One region of the Thioclava kandeliae genome, then DNA from elsewhere that is predicted to be linked to it. Evidence: riboswitches for the same ligand, from Rfam matches in the RefSeq annotation. Region 1 holds a riboswitch; the other holds the start of a gene.
What was found. Region 1 has a riboswitch for thiamine pyrophosphate ahead of thiB (thiamine ABC transporter substrate binding subunit). Riboswitches for the same ligand answer to the same signal wherever they lie in the genome.
Positions count from the first base shown of each region.

Region 2: it holds a riboswitch for thiamine pyrophosphate, as region 1 does, so the genes downstream of both, thiC (phosphomethylpyrimidine synthase ThiC) here and thiB (thiamine ABC transporter substrate binding subunit) in region 1, are expected to answer to the same signal.

Region 1 covers NZ_JAYWLC010000005.1:142,487-150,326, forward strand. Annotated here, with positions in the region: gene VSX56_RS08430 (TetR/AcrR family transcriptional regulator) at 1-558, opposite strand, end outside; gene aroC (chorismate synthase) at 801-1,904, opposite strand; gene VSX56_RS08440 (dicarboxylate/amino acid:cation symporter) at 2,119-3,450, shown strand; TPP riboswitch at 3,517-3,618, shown strand; gene thiB (thiamine ABC transporter substrate binding subunit) at 3,658-4,644, shown strand; gene VSX56_RS08450 (thiamine/thiamine pyrophosphate ABC transporter permease ThiP) at 4,623-6,158, shown strand; gene VSX56_RS08455 (thiamine ABC transporter ATP-binding protein) at 6,142-6,837, shown strand; gene VSX56_RS08460 (S-(hydroxymethyl)glutathione dehydrogenase/class III alcohol dehydrogenase) at 6,937-7,840, opposite strand, start outside.
Region 2 covers NZ_JAYWLC010000003.1:279,145-286,984, forward strand. Annotated here, with positions in the region: gene VSX56_RS05905 (membrane-bound PQQ-dependent dehydrogenase, glucose/quinate/shikimate family) at 1-543, opposite strand, end outside; gene VSX56_RS05910 (LysR family transcriptional regulator) at 738-1,631, opposite strand; gene VSX56_RS05915 (aminotransferase-like domain-containing protein) at 1,789-2,991, opposite strand; gene thiC (phosphomethylpyrimidine synthase ThiC) at 3,223-5,007, opposite strand; TPP riboswitch at 5,120-5,240, opposite strand; gene VSX56_RS05925 (2-hydroxyacid dehydrogenase) at 5,337-6,284, opposite strand; gene VSX56_RS05930 (MFS transporter) at 6,343-7,707, opposite strand.

The DNA.
Region 1 (7,840 bases):
GCAGCCGAATACGATCTTGGCATGGAGATTGGCTTTGCACAGTTCCAGAAACTGCTCTGCTGCAAAGTCGAAATCCTCTATCGCCAGCTCGCCCCGCTCGACCCCGCGGCGCATCAGCCCCGCCAGCTTTTCGCACACGACGACATGACCGGTTTCATAAAACCGCCGCCCGACCTCGGGGAAACGGTCCGCCTCGGCAACGCAGACGCGGAAGATATCGCGGCCGAAATCGGAAAACATATAGGCGGTCAACTCCTCCGCTGCGCTGGTCAGGACATCGCGGATCGGCGCATCCATCGCCTCTACAGGAGACATGGAGGCTTGTGCCTGCATCGCGCATTCCTGCTGGGCAAACACAAGAAAGAGCAGCCGTTTGTCCGACACGTAACTATAAAGCGTCGCCTTGGAGACGCCCGCCTCGCGCGCGATGTCATCGACCGAAGCCCCCTCGAACCCGTCGCGCAGGAACACCTTGCGCGCGCCTTCCAGCACCTGATCGAACTTGCGTCCGCGGCGGATACATGCGTCCTTAGCTGGCGCTTTACAGGAATTCGACATGGGACACCCTTTTTCCGTCAATATAGACAGAACGGTTTAGAGGGGAAAGGGGATCCATGTGCAAGGTTACTTTCCATGCACATCCGCAAGACAGACACGAATCGCATGCAGATTCGCCCTGCCTGCGGACAACCGCCTTCTTCTGTGGCACATCCGGTCAGTCGGCCACCCGAAACAGCATGCTCTGCAGCACCTAAAGCCTCGGTTCGCGCGAACCGAGGCGCCCGCGTCCCGGGCAAATGCTAGCGGCCGATCCGACCGCGCAGGCCACCGGTCTGACCGCGATCCATCAGCAGATGGTCGAGAATGACGCACGCGGCCATCGCCTCGGCCACCGGCACCGCGCGGATGCCCACGCAGGGGTCATGGCGGCCTTTGGTCACCACTTCCACGGCCTCGCCATCAAGGTTGATAGACTGGCGCGGTGTCAGGATCGACGAGGTCGGCTTGACCGAGAAGCGCACGATAACCGGCTGTCCGGTGGTGATCCCGCCAAGGATGCCGCCCGCATGGTTGGTCAGATATTCCGGCCCGTTCTCGCCCATCACGATCTCGTCGGCATTCTCGATACCGGTCAGATTGGCCGCGTCCATGCCCTCGCCGATCTCGACGCCCTTCACGGCGTTGATCGACATCATCGCCGCTGCCAGATCGGTATCCATCTTGGCATAGATCGGCGCGCCGAGCCCTGCAGGCACGCCCGTGGCCGTCACCTCGATCTTGGCACCGACCGAGGAATGCTGCTTGCGGATCGCCTGCAGGTAATCCGCCCATTCATCGACCACATCCGCATCGGGGATGAAGAAGGGATTCTTCAGGATCTGGCTCTCGTCGAAACGGGCGCGGTTGATGTGCTTCACCCCCATCTGCACCATGTATCCGGTGATCTTCAGCTCGGGCACCAGCTGGCGCAGCACGGCCTGCGCCACACCGCCTGCCGCGACCCGTGCCGCCGTCTCGCGCGCCGAAGAACGTCCGCCGCCGCGGTAATCACGGATGCCGTATTTCTGGAAATAGGCCAGATCGGCGTGACCGGGACGGAACTGGCGCGCGATCTCGCCATAATCCTTGGAGCGCTGGTCGGTATTCTCGATCATCAGCTGGATCGGTGTGCCGGTGGTTTTCCCCTCGAAAACGCCCGAAAGGATGCGCACGGCATCGGCTTCCTTGCGCTGGGTGGTCTCTTTCGACTGCCCCGGACGGCGACGGTCGAGAAAGACCTGAATGAACTCTTCCGAAATCTCGATGCCCGGCGGGCAACCATCGACGGTGGCCCCGAGCGCGGGACCATGGCTCTCGCCCCAAGTGGTGACGCGGAACAGATGTCCGAAAGTATTATACGACATGGGGCAGCTCCCTGATTACGCGCCAGATCCGGTTTGGGGGCATCAAAGCCCGATTCCAGCCTGCATAAAAGGCTGGCACCGATGTAGCAACTGCTTCCCCTCTAGGCAATCTGTGCGTTACCCCGCATGATAGGCAGGCTCACGGGTCACTCGGCGCTCGCGGAACGGGAGCCGCGCGCCACACTGGACCCATCACAACAGGGAGATCAGGCGCATGGCCAGCAAACGCATGTCGCTGACGACACAGATTATGACCGCTATGGGAGCGGGCATCGTATTGGGTGTGATTTTCAACCAGATCGGCTCGGATTTTATCTCGACCTATATTACCGGCGGCCTTCTGGCGATGATCGGCAAGATGTTCGTCAATGCGTTGAAGATGCTCGTCGTGCCTCTGGTGTTCTTCTCGCTCATCTGCGGGGTCACGGGCATCGGTGATATCCGCGTGCTGGGCCGTGTGGGCGGCAAGAGCTTCGCACTCTATATCATGACCACCGCCATCGCGATTGCCATCGCGATCCTCATCGCCAAAATCGTCGGACCGGGCAACGGGTTCACGATGGATGGCGTGGATACTTCGGGCGTCACCGCCAAGGAAGCCCCCTCGGTCTGGGATGTCTTTGCAGGTATCGTGCCCACCAATCCGGTGCAGGCATTCGCCAGCGGCGAGATGCTGCAGATCATCTTCTATACGATCATCCTTGGCGTGGCCGTCCTGATGCTGGGCGAGAAATCCAAAGCCTTTGTCGCGGGCTGTGAATATATGAACGAGGTGATGATGAAGATCGTCTCCATCGTCATGGCCTTCGCCCCCATCGGCGTCTTCTGCCTGATCACCAAAACCTTCGCCGAACAGGGGATCGACCTGTTCCTGCCGGTGCTGACCTATGTGTTGACCCTGACGGGGGCGCTGTTCCTGCATCTGTTTGTCACGCTGATGATCATCCTCAAGGTCTTCTCGGGGCTTAATCCCATCACCTTCATGAAGAAGATCCGCCCCGCGCAGATCTTCGCCTTCTCGACCGCCTCCTCCAATGCCACCATCCCCGTGACGCTACGCTGCGTGACGGAACGCATGGGCGCCAAGAACTCGGTCGCCTCCTTCTGCATTCCCTTCGGCGCCACCATCAACATGGACGGCACCGCGATCATGCAGGGGGTGGCCACGGTGTTCCTTGCCAATGTCTATGGCATCGATCTGGGGCTCGGCGGCTATCTGACGGTGATCGCCATGGCCGTTCTGGCCTCCATCGGCACCGCCGGTGTGCCGGGTGTGGGTCTGGTGATGCTGACCATGGTTCTGGGTCAGGTCGGCCTGCCGATCGAGGGCATCGCGCTGATCTTGGGCGTTGACCGTCTGATGGATATGATCCGCACTGCGGTGAACATCACAGGTGATGCTGTGGTCACCACAATCGTGGCCAAGACCGAGGGGCAGCTGGATATGGCGACCTACGAGAACCCGCTTGCCGGCACCGCCGATGACGATCTGGGCATCGACCCCGCCGCCGAGGCAGAGCTGGCCGAATACGCCCGCCCGCACTGACACCGCTGCACGGGGCGCGCGCCCGCGACACCTTGTCTGAGAACGCGCCCCGTGCAATATATCTGGCCCATAACCTCGGGGTGCCGGTGATCCGGCTGAGATGCCATTGGCGAACCCGTCGAACCTGAACCGGTTAGCACCGGCGGAGGGAAGGTCACGGGACGCACCCATTGCGCCCTCCTTTCCTGCGGATCTGGAGGAGCACAGATGAGAAGATCCCTTATTGGCTTGGCCTTTCTGGCAGGCATGGCAACCACTGCACAGGCCGAGGACACACCCGTCCTGACCGTCTATGAGCCCGATTATTTCACCTCGGAATGGGGCCCCGGCCCGCAGATCGAAAAAGGCTTCGAGGCGCAATGCGGCTGCGATCTGCAATTCGTGGCGGGCGATGTGCTCTCGCGCATCATGCTGGAGGGCAAGAACACCAAGGCGGATGTCGTGATCGGGCTCAATACCGACCAGACCGCCCGCGCCCGCAAGACCGGCCTCTTTGCGCCCTCGAACGAGGATAACTCGCGCCTGACCCTGCCGATCAAATGGACCGATGATACCTTCGTCCCCTTCAACTGGTCGGAAACCGCCTTCATCTACGACAAGACCAAGCTGAAGACCCCGCCAAAATCATTCGATGATCTGCTCAACGCCCCCGATGATCTGAAGATCGCCATTCAGGACCCGCGTTCCTCCGTGTCGGGGCTCGCTCTGCTGCTATGGGTGAAGGCCGTCTATGGCGATAAGGCACCCGAGGCTTGGGCCAAGCTGAAGCCCAAGGTGCTGACCGTGACGCCCGGCTGGTCGGAGAGCTATGGTCTCTTTACCGATGGCGAGGTGGATATGGTGCTGAGCTACACCACCTCCCCCGCCTATCACATCATCGCCGAGAACGATGATACCAAGGCCGCCGCCATCTTCCCCGAGGGCCATTATTTCATGGCCGAGTTGGTGGCCCAGCTGAAAAGCTCGAAACATCCCGAACTGGCACAGAAATTCATGGATTATGTGCTCTCGGATGATTTCCAAAGCATGATCGCCACCGCGAACTGGTCCTATCCCGCCATCATCAAGGACGGCTTCCTGCCCAAGGAATTCGCGGACCTGCCGCGCCCTGCAAAGACCATCTTCTATAGCGAAGACGAGGCCGAGGCCCTGCGCCAGCCCGCGCTTGACGAATGGCTCGCCGCCTTCCGCTGATCGCCTTCGGAGCGACTCTGGTGCCAGTGCTTCTGGTGCTCGGGCCGATCCTTGCGACCGCCCTCCATGGGGGCGGTCTCACTGCTTTGCGCGGATCGGACCTGCAGGCGCTCTGGTTCACCCTCTGGCAGGCGGCGCTCTCGGCGCTGATCTCCTGTGCGCTGGCCGTGCCGCTGGCGCGGGCGCTGGCGCGACGGCGGTTTGTCGGGCGCACTGTGCTGATCACCGCGCTCGGCGCGCCCTTCATCCTGCCGGTGATCGCGGCCATTCTGGGGCTTCTGGCGGTCTTCGGCCGCAGCGGGCTCCTCAATCACGCGCTCGGAGGGATTGGCCTGCCCACGCTCACCATCTATGGCGCGCATGGGGTCATTCTGGCCCATGTGTTCTTCAACCTGCCGCTTGCGACCCGCATGGTGCTGCAGGGCTGGCAATCGATCCCCGCCGAGCGCCTGCGCCTTGCCGCCACGCTCGATTTCGACGGGGCCGCGATGTGGCGCCATCTCGAACGCCCGATGCTGCGCGCCACCCTGCCCGGCGCGTTCGTGGCGATCTTCCTCGTCTGTCTGGGCAGTTTCGCGGTGGCACTGACTTTGGGCGGTGGCCCCTCGGCCACGACGGTCGAACTGGCCATCTATCAGGCTTTCCGTTTCGACTATGACACAGGCCGCGCCGCCAGCCTCGCGCTGGTGCAGGTGGCCCTGTGCCTGATGGCCGTGGGCATAGGGGCAAAGCTCTCGGCCCCCGCGGCCTTCGGCGCAGGGCTCGACCGGCCCGCCCTCTTCGCGCCCTCGACCCGCTTAGCGCAATGGGCCGATGCAACCGTCATCGCGGCCTCGGCCCTGTTCCTGCTCCTGCCCATCGCACTGATCCTCTGGCGCGGGCTTCCCGCGCTGGCCACGATGCCCCCGATGGTCTGGCAGGCCGCGCTGACCTCGCTCACCATCGCGCTCGGATCCACGGCACTGACGCTGGCATTGGCCCTGCCGCTCGCCCTTCACGCACCACGCCACCGCTGGACGGAAGGCGCGGCCATGTTGCCGCTTGCGGCCTCCGGTCTGGTGCTGGGCACGGGGCTGTTCCTGATGATCCAGCCCTTTGCCGCCCCCACCAGCCTCCTGATCCCCGTCACGCTGGTGGTCAACGCAACCCTGTCGCTGCCTTTCGTCACACGCCTCCTCCTGCCCGAGATCCACGCGCTTCAGGCCGATTACGACCGACTCGCCACATCGCTCGATATGGGCGGCGCAGCCAAGCTGCGGTTCCTTACCCTGCCGCGCCTCGCCCGCCCTCTGGGCTTTTCGGCGGGGCTTGCCTGTGCTTTCTCGATGGGGGATCTCGGCGTGATCACGCTGTTTTCCGATGGCCAGACCCGCACCCTGCCCTTGGCCATCTTCCAGCTGATGGGCAGCTACCGCCTCGATCAGGCCGCCGCCGCCGCGACCCTGCTTCTTACCCTCACCTTCGGGCTTTTCGCCCTTTTCGACCGGATCGGACATCATGCTGGCCCTCGATAACATCACCCTGCATCAGGACGACTGGAGCCTGTGCGCCGACCTCACAATCGGGGCAGGCCAGCATACGGCGCTGATCGGACCGTCGGGGGCGGGCAAATCCACCCTGCTGGCCGCCATCGCGGGGCTATTCCCTCTCGAAAGCGGGCGTATCCTCTGGCAGGGGCAGGATCTGGCCGCCCAGCCCACGGGCAAACGCCCGCTCTCGATCCTCTTTCAGGACCAGAACCTCTTTCCCCATCTCACCATCGCGCAAAATCTCGGTCTCGGCATCTCCCCGCGGCTGAACCTCTCGGCCGCAGACCGGGCGCGGATCGAGACCGTGCTCGAGGCCACGGGGCTTGCGGGGCTCGGTCCGCGCAGGCCCGCCGAGCTGTCAGGCGGCCAGCAAAGCCGCGCAGCGCTGGCCCGTGCACTCTTGCGCAAACGCCCGCTCCTGCTGCTGGATGAAGCCTTCTCGGCCTTGGGTCCTGCTCTGAAATCCGAAATGCTGGCCCTGACCCGCACCCTTGCGGCAGAGCACCGCTTCACCCTTCTTATGGTTACCCATGACCCCGAGGATGCCAAAGCGATCTGCCCGCAGACCATCCTTGTGGCCGATGGCAGCGCCGAAGCCCCGCAAGACACGGGCGCGCTGCTGGCCGACCCTCCTGCCGCCTTGCGCGCCTATCTGGGCTGCTGATCCTTCCAGCGTCCCCAAAATATCCTCAGGGGGTGAATTTGCGTGAAACGCAAAGAGGGGGCGCGAGCGCCCCCTCCCCGTCTGCCAGATAGACCGGCGTCAGTATTTCACGACCGCGCGGATCGATTTGCCCTCATGCATCAGGTCGAAGCCGTGATTGATCTCCTCGAGCGCCAGCTCGTGGGTGATCATCGGATCGATCTCGATCTTGCCATCCATATACCAGTCGACGAATTTCGGGACATCGGTCCGGCCCTTGGCGCCCCCGAAGGCGGTGCCCTTCCAGACGCGGCCCGTGACCAGCTGGAACGGACGGGTCGAGATCTCGGCGCCTGCCGGTGCCACGCCGATGATCACCGACACCCCCCAGCCGCGATGCGAGCATTCCAGAGCATCACGCATGACCTTCACGTTGCCCGTCGCATCGAAGGAGTAATCCACGCCGCCGATCTGGTCATCGCCCTTCTTGGTGAGGTTCACGATCTCCTGCACCACGCTGCCTTCGATCTTCGAGGGGTTCACGAAATGGGTCATGCCGAATTTCTTCGCCATCTCGGCTTTGTCGTCATTCAGATCGACACCGATGATCATATCGGCCCCGGCCATCCGCAGACCCTGAATGACGTTCAGACCGATCCCGCCCAAGCCAAATACCGCCGCGGTCGAGCCGATCTCGACGCCTGCGGTATTGATCACGGCACCGATGCCGGTGGTCACGCCGCAGCCGATATAGCAGATCTTCTCGAAAGGCGCGTCCTCACGCACCTTGGCCAGCGCGATCTCGGGCATCACGGTGTGGTTGGCGAAGGTCGAGCAGCCCATATAGTGATAGATCGGCGTGCCATCGAGCATATGGAAGCGCGTGGTGCCATCGGGCATCAGGCCCTGACCCTGGGTGTTGCGGATCGCGGTGCACAGGTTGGTCTTGCCCGAGCGGCAGGAGGGGCATTCACGGCATTCGGGCGTGTAGAGTGGGATCACATGATCGCCGGGTTTCAGCGTG
Region 2 (7,840 bases), on a different contig from region 1:
CTCGTTGCCATCCGAACCATAGCTGGACCAGTCGAGCTGACGGGTAGCATCTGTCACCGGCACCTGACCGGTCGCGGCCACCGAATTATGGATGCCATGCGGCTGGAACATGCCCCAGACCAGACCGATGATCGCGATCAGCGCGACCACGGCCACACCCAGATTGGGCGCGGTCAGCGGCTTGCGGCCCGCGCGTTTCAGCGCCAGCGGTTGCACCAGCATCAGCACGAAGAAGGCGCAGAGGAAGGTGAAGATACGCGCATGCAGCGCCCAGAAATCAACGCCGGCTTCCCAGAAAGCCCAGAGGATGGTCAGGGCGAAGGCGATGGTATAGACCAGTGCGCCTTTCGAGCCGCCACGCGCCAGTTCGATACCGGTAACGAGGACGGCCAGACCCATGAGGAGATAGTACCAGCTGCCGCCGCGCGAGATCAGCATGCCGCCACCGATGGCAAGGCCAAGGCCCGCGACGGCGAATGCAACCCCGAGAACGATCAGTAGGGCCTTGGCCCAAGCCGATACGGAGGTGTTCGAGTCAGTCATTGATCAGGTTTCCCTTAGGAGGAGGTCGGAACCCGCGCGCCCTTCCCGTCTTCCCACCAGCCCCGATGAAAGCTGTGACAAAATGCCATCGTGCAAATCCGCGAAAGATCACGCTGTGTAACAATGGCGCTAGTTAACAGCTTTGTGCATCCGGTCCAGATTTGTTATCCGATGAAACAATTCGGATAATCCGATCAATCTGTCAGCGCCTTGACACCTTCATAGAGCAGATCACTCAGCGCCTTGGCCTCGACGGGCGGGTGGTCGACATTGCCCAGCATCAGATCGAGCCGCACATAGCGGCGGTGATCGACCTCTGTTTCGAGCGCGATCAGGCGCTTGGCCGCCAGTTCCACTTGCACCTTGTGCAGCGGCAACCAGCCGAAACAGACCCCCTGCCGCACCGCCTCGATCGCACTTTCCACCCCCGAGACATACCAGATCCGGCCTTCGGTCACTGGGGGCTCGGGGCGTTCGTTATCGCGTTCACGCACGATCACCCGCAAATAGCGCACAAGATCGTTGTGGCGCAGGGCACCTTTGGCCTGCGCCAGAGGATGGTCTGGCCGGGCCACGGGTGCCATCAGCACCTCGTAGAGCGGGCGCCCTTCCATGCGGCGCGGATCGGGCAGACAGATCGCCAGATCGAACCTCTGATCCTCGAGCGCCGAGGCATAGGTCCGCTCGACCTCGCGCAGATCGATCCGCGTTTCGGGATAGCGCGCGATCACCTGCGAGATGGCCTGCATCAGGAGCGGCTTTGGGAAAAGGCTATCGACAACGATGCGCAGATCACGCTCCGCTTTGCCCGCGATCTCGGCCGCGCGGGCCTCGATCCGGCGCATATCCTCCAGCACCGGCAGGATCTCGGCCAGCAGCACCTTGCCGGTCTGTGTCAGCACGGCCCGCCTGCCCTGCACCTCCATGATTGTCACGCCCAGATTGTCCTGCAGCTTCGAGATGGCATAGCTGACCGAAGACTGGCTGCGTGACAGGATATGCGCGGCATCGGCAAAATTCCCGCATTTCACAACAGTTTGGAGAACGCTCCATTGCTCGAGCGTTGAACGCGGGATGGAATAGCTCATGCGGGGCCTGCTGGTTGCGCGGTCGACATGCCGCCGGACTGTCGCCACGGCAATCTAGCGTCCTCTGGCCGGATCGCAAGACCGGTTTCAGCACGCATGACGCCCATCAAAAAGCCCCCGCTTTCTGGAAAGCGGGGGCGGGATAACGTGCGGGCGGTTAGCGCAGGATGCGGCCGATCCGCGCGATGCCCTCGTCGATCTGTTCGTCGCTGGCACAGGAATAGCTCAGCCGCAGCGTGTTCTGGCCTGAACCATCGGCATGGAACGCCCCGCCCGGAACAAAGGCCACCTTCTCGTCGCGCACGGCTTTCGCCAGAAGCTCGGCGCCGTTCAGCTTGGGGTCGAATGTCAGCCAGATGAACATACCGCCCTCGGGGCGGGTGAAGCTGACCGAAGCCGGCATCTCGCGCTCGAGCGCGGCAATCATCCGGTCGCGGCGGGAGGCATAGACTGCTTTGATCTTGGCCACATGCTCGTGGAAGATCGCGCGGGCAACATGGTTGGTCACGATCTGGTTGAGGGTCGGCGAATGCAGATCGGCGGCCTGTTTCATCAGCACCAACCGGTCGATCACAGGCTTGGCCGCCACGACCCAGCCCACACGCAGGCCCGGTGCCAGGGTCTTCGAGAAGGAACCGCAATAGATCGTGCGGGTATTCTCGATGCCGCCTTTACGCTCGATATCGAGTGCGAGAATCGGAGGGATCGCCTCGCCATCGAAGCGCAGGTTCTGATAAGCGCCATCCTCGATGATCGCGCAATCGAGCGCCTCGGCCTGATCGAGCACACGCTCGCGGCCCTCGCGCGGGATGGTCTCGCCGGTGGGGTTGGCGAAATCGGCCGAGAGATAGGCGAACTTCACCTCGCCGCCGGCGGCTTTGGCCTCGGCTTTCAGCGTCTCGGGGTCGATATTCGACATCGGATCGAGCGGGATGTAGCGCGGCTCATAGGCATTGAACGCACCGAGCGCCCCCAGATAGGTCGGGCGCATCACGGCGGCAGTATCGTTCTCGGTCAGCATCAGCTTGCCAAGATAGTCGAGCGCCTGCTGCGAGCCGGAGGTGATCATGATATTATCGACCGCGCAAGGCACGCCGATCTTTTCCATCTCGCCCACCAGCCATTCGCGCAGCGGACGGTAACCTTCGGAGACCGAATATTGCAGCGCCGCATGGCCGTTATTATCGGCCATCGTCGCGGCAAAGGCGTCGGAATAGGCCGTGCTCGGGAACAGGGTCGGGTCGGGAATGCCGCCCGCGAAGGAAATGATATCGGGCTGGTCGAGAAGTTTCAGCAGCTCCCGGATCTCCGAGGCTTTCATCCGGCCCGCGCGGCGTGCGAGCACTTTCGTCCAGTCCATTTTACGTCTCCTGCGTCTCGTCCGGGCGCGCACTGCCCTTACAGGCCGCCCTTTTTCACTTGTTACCCTTCGGGTCCGTGCAGCGTTAGCGCCTAACGTAACCCTTCGCAAGACGGGCAAAGGTGAGATGATGCACAGAAAACCTACGCATCGGTCATAAAAACGAGAGCAATATTACAAACAGGGCGCTACGGACGCAAAATAATTTCCACGTCCGCAGCTTTGGGTTGATCAGGCCTCGCTTGGCTCGGGGATATAGAGCGCCCCGCCCTCGCGGAATTTCTCGGCCATTTTGTCCATGCCCTCCTGCCGCTGCGCCTCGGCGCGGATGTCATGGCTGATCTTCATCGAACAGAATTTCGGCCCGCACATCGAGCAGAAATGCGCGACCTTATGGGCCTCGGCCGGCATGGTCTCGTCATGCATGGACCGCGCGGTATCGGGATCGAGCCCGATATTGAACTGGTCCTCCCAGCGGAACTCGAAGCGCGCACGGCTGATCGCGTCATCGCGCCGCTGCGCACCCGGATGGCCCTTGGCAAGGTCCGCCGCATGAGCGGCCAGCTTATAGGTGATCACGCCCGTCTTCACATCGTCACGGTCGGGCAGGCCCAGATGCTCTTTCGGCGTCACATAGCACAGCATCGCGGTGCCGAACCAACCGATCATCGCGGCGCCAATGGCGGAGGTAATATGGTCATATCCCGGTGCGATATCGGTGGTCAGCGGTCCGAGCGTGTAGAAAGGCGCCTCGTGGCAGTGCTTGAGCTGCTCGTCCATATTGGCCTTGATCTTGTGCATGGCCACATGGCCCGGCCCTTCGATCATCACCTGACAGTCCTTGGCCCATGCGATCTTGGTGAGTTCCCCCAGCGTGCGCAGCTCGGCGAATTGCGCCTCGTCATTGGCATCGGCAATCGAACCGGGGCGCAGGCCGTCCCCCAGCGAGAAACTCACATCATAGCGGCGGCAGATATCGCAGATCTCGTCGAAATGCTCGTAGAGGAAGCTCTCGCGGTGATGATGCAGGCACCATTTCGCCATGATCGAGCCGCCGCGCGAGACGATGCCGGTGACGCGCTTTGCGGTCATCGGGATCATATGCAGACGCACGCCCGCATGGATGGTGAAGTAGTCCACCCCCTGCTCGGCCTGCTCGATCAGCGTATCGCGGAAGATCTCCCAAGTGAGATCCTCGGCCACGCCGCCCACCTTTTCGAGCGCCTGATACAAAGGCACCGTGCCGATCGGAACCGGCGAATTGCGGATGATCCAGTCGCGGATATTGTGGATATTGCGGCCCGTCGAGAGGTCCATCACCGTGTCCCCGCCCCAGCGGATCGCCCAGACCATCTTCTCGACCTCTTCCTCCATCGAGGAGGTCACCGCCGAATTGCCGATATTGGCGTTGATCTTCACCTTGAAGTTACGCCCGATGATCATCGGTTCCAGCTCGCGGTGGTTGATATTGGCGGGGATAATCGCGCGGCCCTCGGCAATCTCGGTCCGCACGAATTCGGGCGTCACCAGATCGGGGAGGGTCGCGCCCATCGGGTCACCGTCGCGCGTATAGGCGGCCATACGGCCCTCGTTCTCGCGGATCGCCACAAACTCCATCTCGGGAGTGATGATCCCTGCGCGCGCATAGGCCAGCTGCGTCACCGCGCGGTCACCCACGGCCCGCAGCGGCGGGCGCAGCACGGGGAACGGCGCTACCAGACGGTCGCCCTTGGCGAAACCGTTATCGGCATCGGTAGTGGCGCGGCCCTCGTATTCCTCGATCTCGCCGCGTGCCTGCAGCCAGCCGCCACGGGTCTCGGGCAGGCCTTTGGCGATGTCGATCCGGGCGGCCGGATCGGTATAGGGCCCCGAACTGTCATAGACACAGAGCGCCTCTTCATTCGAGATCTCGATCTCGCGCATGGGCACGCGCAGCGCGTGGATATTGCCTTCCTTATGCACCTTGCGCGAACCAATCAACGCGCCTGTGGTGATGGTCGGGATGATGTCTTTCATGTCGGTCTCCTCTTACGAAAAGACCCAACCAAAAACTGCGAGGGAATAGGCCACAGCTGACCCGGAAATGGGCCAGAGCGGCCCGAAAGGACCGCCCATGAGACATGGATGCGGAATTGCCCTTCGGTCTTCCTACGCCAGCATCAACTGGGTCAGGTTCAAAGGGTCGCGTCACCGGAATTTCTTCCAATCAGCCTCTCAGTCCCTTGGGCGGGACTCCCCTGACGTGGGTGCAGACTTGCCGAAAATCGAGGCGGCGTCAATGGGCCTCTGCGGGGGCCTTGCGGGTTTCCCCGCCGCGAAATGGACCAGTGCGGCGGGGAAAGGGGTCAGACCTGTGCCAGAGGGCGCGCGGTCCGCGGACTGTTCTGTCCGAAATGTTCGGCTAGGGCATCGACAACATAATCGGCCATCGCCTGACGGGTCTCCTCGGTGCCCGAGCCCAGATGCGGGGTGAGGATCAGGCGCGGATCATCGATGAAGGCCTGCGGCACCTGCGGCTCGTGCTCGAACACATCAAGCGCAGCCCCCGCCAGCCCGTCACGGGCCATGGCCTCCAGAAGCGCGGCCTCATCGACCACCGGCCCCCGCGCCACATTGACGAGGAACCCGCGCGGCCCCAGCGCCGCGATCTCTGCGGCGCCAAAGGAATGGCGCGTCTCCTCGGTCAGCGGACAGGTCAGGATCACCAGATCGCAGGCCTCGGCCAGTGATAGGGCGCTTGGATGATAGGTATACTCCACGGGCTTGCGGTTCGGGCCCTGATAATGGATGCGCGCCCCCATGGCCTCCAGCCTGCGCGCCAGCGCCTTGCCGATCGTGCCGAGCCCGACAATTCCCACATCCATTTGCGAGATCGAACGTCCGAGTTTGTATTGCGGCTGCTCGGGCCATTTTCCTGCCCGCACGAAGCCATCCGCCTGCACCAGATCACGGGTGACCGCCAGCGCCAGCCCGAGGGCGGCATTGGCCACATCCTCGGCCAGAATATGCGAGGTATTCAGGAGTTTGATGCCACGCGCCTTGACGGCCGGCACATCGACATTGTCGAGCCCCGCGCTATAGCTTGCGATAACCTCCAGATCGGGCAGCGCATCGAGAAGCGCCTGATCCACGATGGTCTTACGCAGCGCAAGCCCCCGCACGCCCTTGCCGTTTTGCGCAAGCCATGCCGCAGCATCCCTCTCCGGCAGAATGCGCAGATCAAACAGCTCTTCCAGCTCGGCGCCGGTGGTCTGTGGCAGTTTGGCAGCTTTCAACACAACAGGTTTGGTCATCATAATCTCCATGGACGAAGGGGCCCGCAGCATCCCGCAGGCCCTTTTGTAAATGCTCTCAGCCCTGCGCGCCGCTCTCGACACGTTTGATCGGGCCCATCACGAAGGCAAAGAGGATCGCTGCCACAAGGCAATGCGCGGCCACGAAATAGAGCCCCACGGTATAGCCGCCCGTCACCTGCACGGTGTAACCGAAGACGATGGGGGTGATAATGCCTCCCACATTGCCGATGCAGTTGAAGATCGCACCGGCCAGACCCACAGCCTCACGCGGCGCGGTATCCGAGATCACGGCCCATGTGCCCGAGCCTGCGGCCATGCCCTTGCCGAAGAAGGCAAGCCCCATCAGCGCCACGATCATGATGTTGGAGTTGCTGAACGCCGCCAGAACGATAGAACACCCGATCAGCATACCCAGCACATAGGGCGTCTTGCGGCCCCGCGACACGCTCCAGCCATTGCGGATCAGCGCATCCGATACCGAGCCGCCCGTGATGCCGCCGATAAAGCCCGCGATGGCCGGAAGCATGGTGGCAAAGCCCGCCTCCATGATGTTCATGCCCCGCGCCTGCACCAGATAGATCGGGAACCATGTGATGAAGAAATAGCTCAATGCGATGGTGCAATATTGCCCGATATAGGCGCACCAGAGCATGCGGTTGCTCAGCAGCAGCCCGAACATACGCGCCGAGGCTTTGGGGCGGTTGGTCAGCTCGCGCTGGCTGTCGATATCGACCATCGCGCCGCCCGCTTCCATCAGCTCCAGCTCTGCGGCATTCACGCCCCGATGCTCGCGCGGCGGCTTCATGAATTTGAACCACACGACCGCAGCCAGAAGCCCCACCACACCCAGCGTGAAGAAGGGCACAGGCCAGCCGAAGCTCTGCACCAGCCAGCCCGAGATCGGCGAATAGATCGCGACCGCGAAATAGGAGGCCGAGGCAAAGAGCGAGGTGGCAAGCCCCCGCTCCCCGCGCGGAAACCACATCACCGCGACACGGGCATTCGCCGGAAAACTCGGCGCCTCGATCAATCCCAAGGCGAAGCGCAGCACGAAAAGGAGCCCCAGCGCAACCGATAGTTCGGTGGTCACCTCGCCCACCAACCCCACAAGGAAGGTGGCGATGGACCACAGGACCAGTGCTACGCCATAGATCATCTTGGTGCCGAATTTATCCAGCAGCATCCCGCCCGGGATCTGTCCGATCACATAGGCCCAGCTGAAGGCCGATAACACATAACCCAGTTGCATCGGGCTGAGACCGAACTCCGCCTTGATGCCCGAGCCCGCGATCGACAGGATCGAGCGGTCGGCATAGGCGGTCGTCGCCAGAAACAGGATCAACCCCAGCATGTAGTAACGGGTATGCGTCGGGCGCGCGGCGCCTACGGCCACGTGCTCCGTAGAGCTCGAATACGTCATTGATGTCCTCCCGTGCGGCCCCGCAATGTGACCGCTCTCCAAACCGGCCGCAGGGTGCAGCGTAAAAGCTACGGGAAGCAGGCATCCTCATACCTGCGTCCCATCCTGCGGACCATCCTCCGAACCGGGCGTC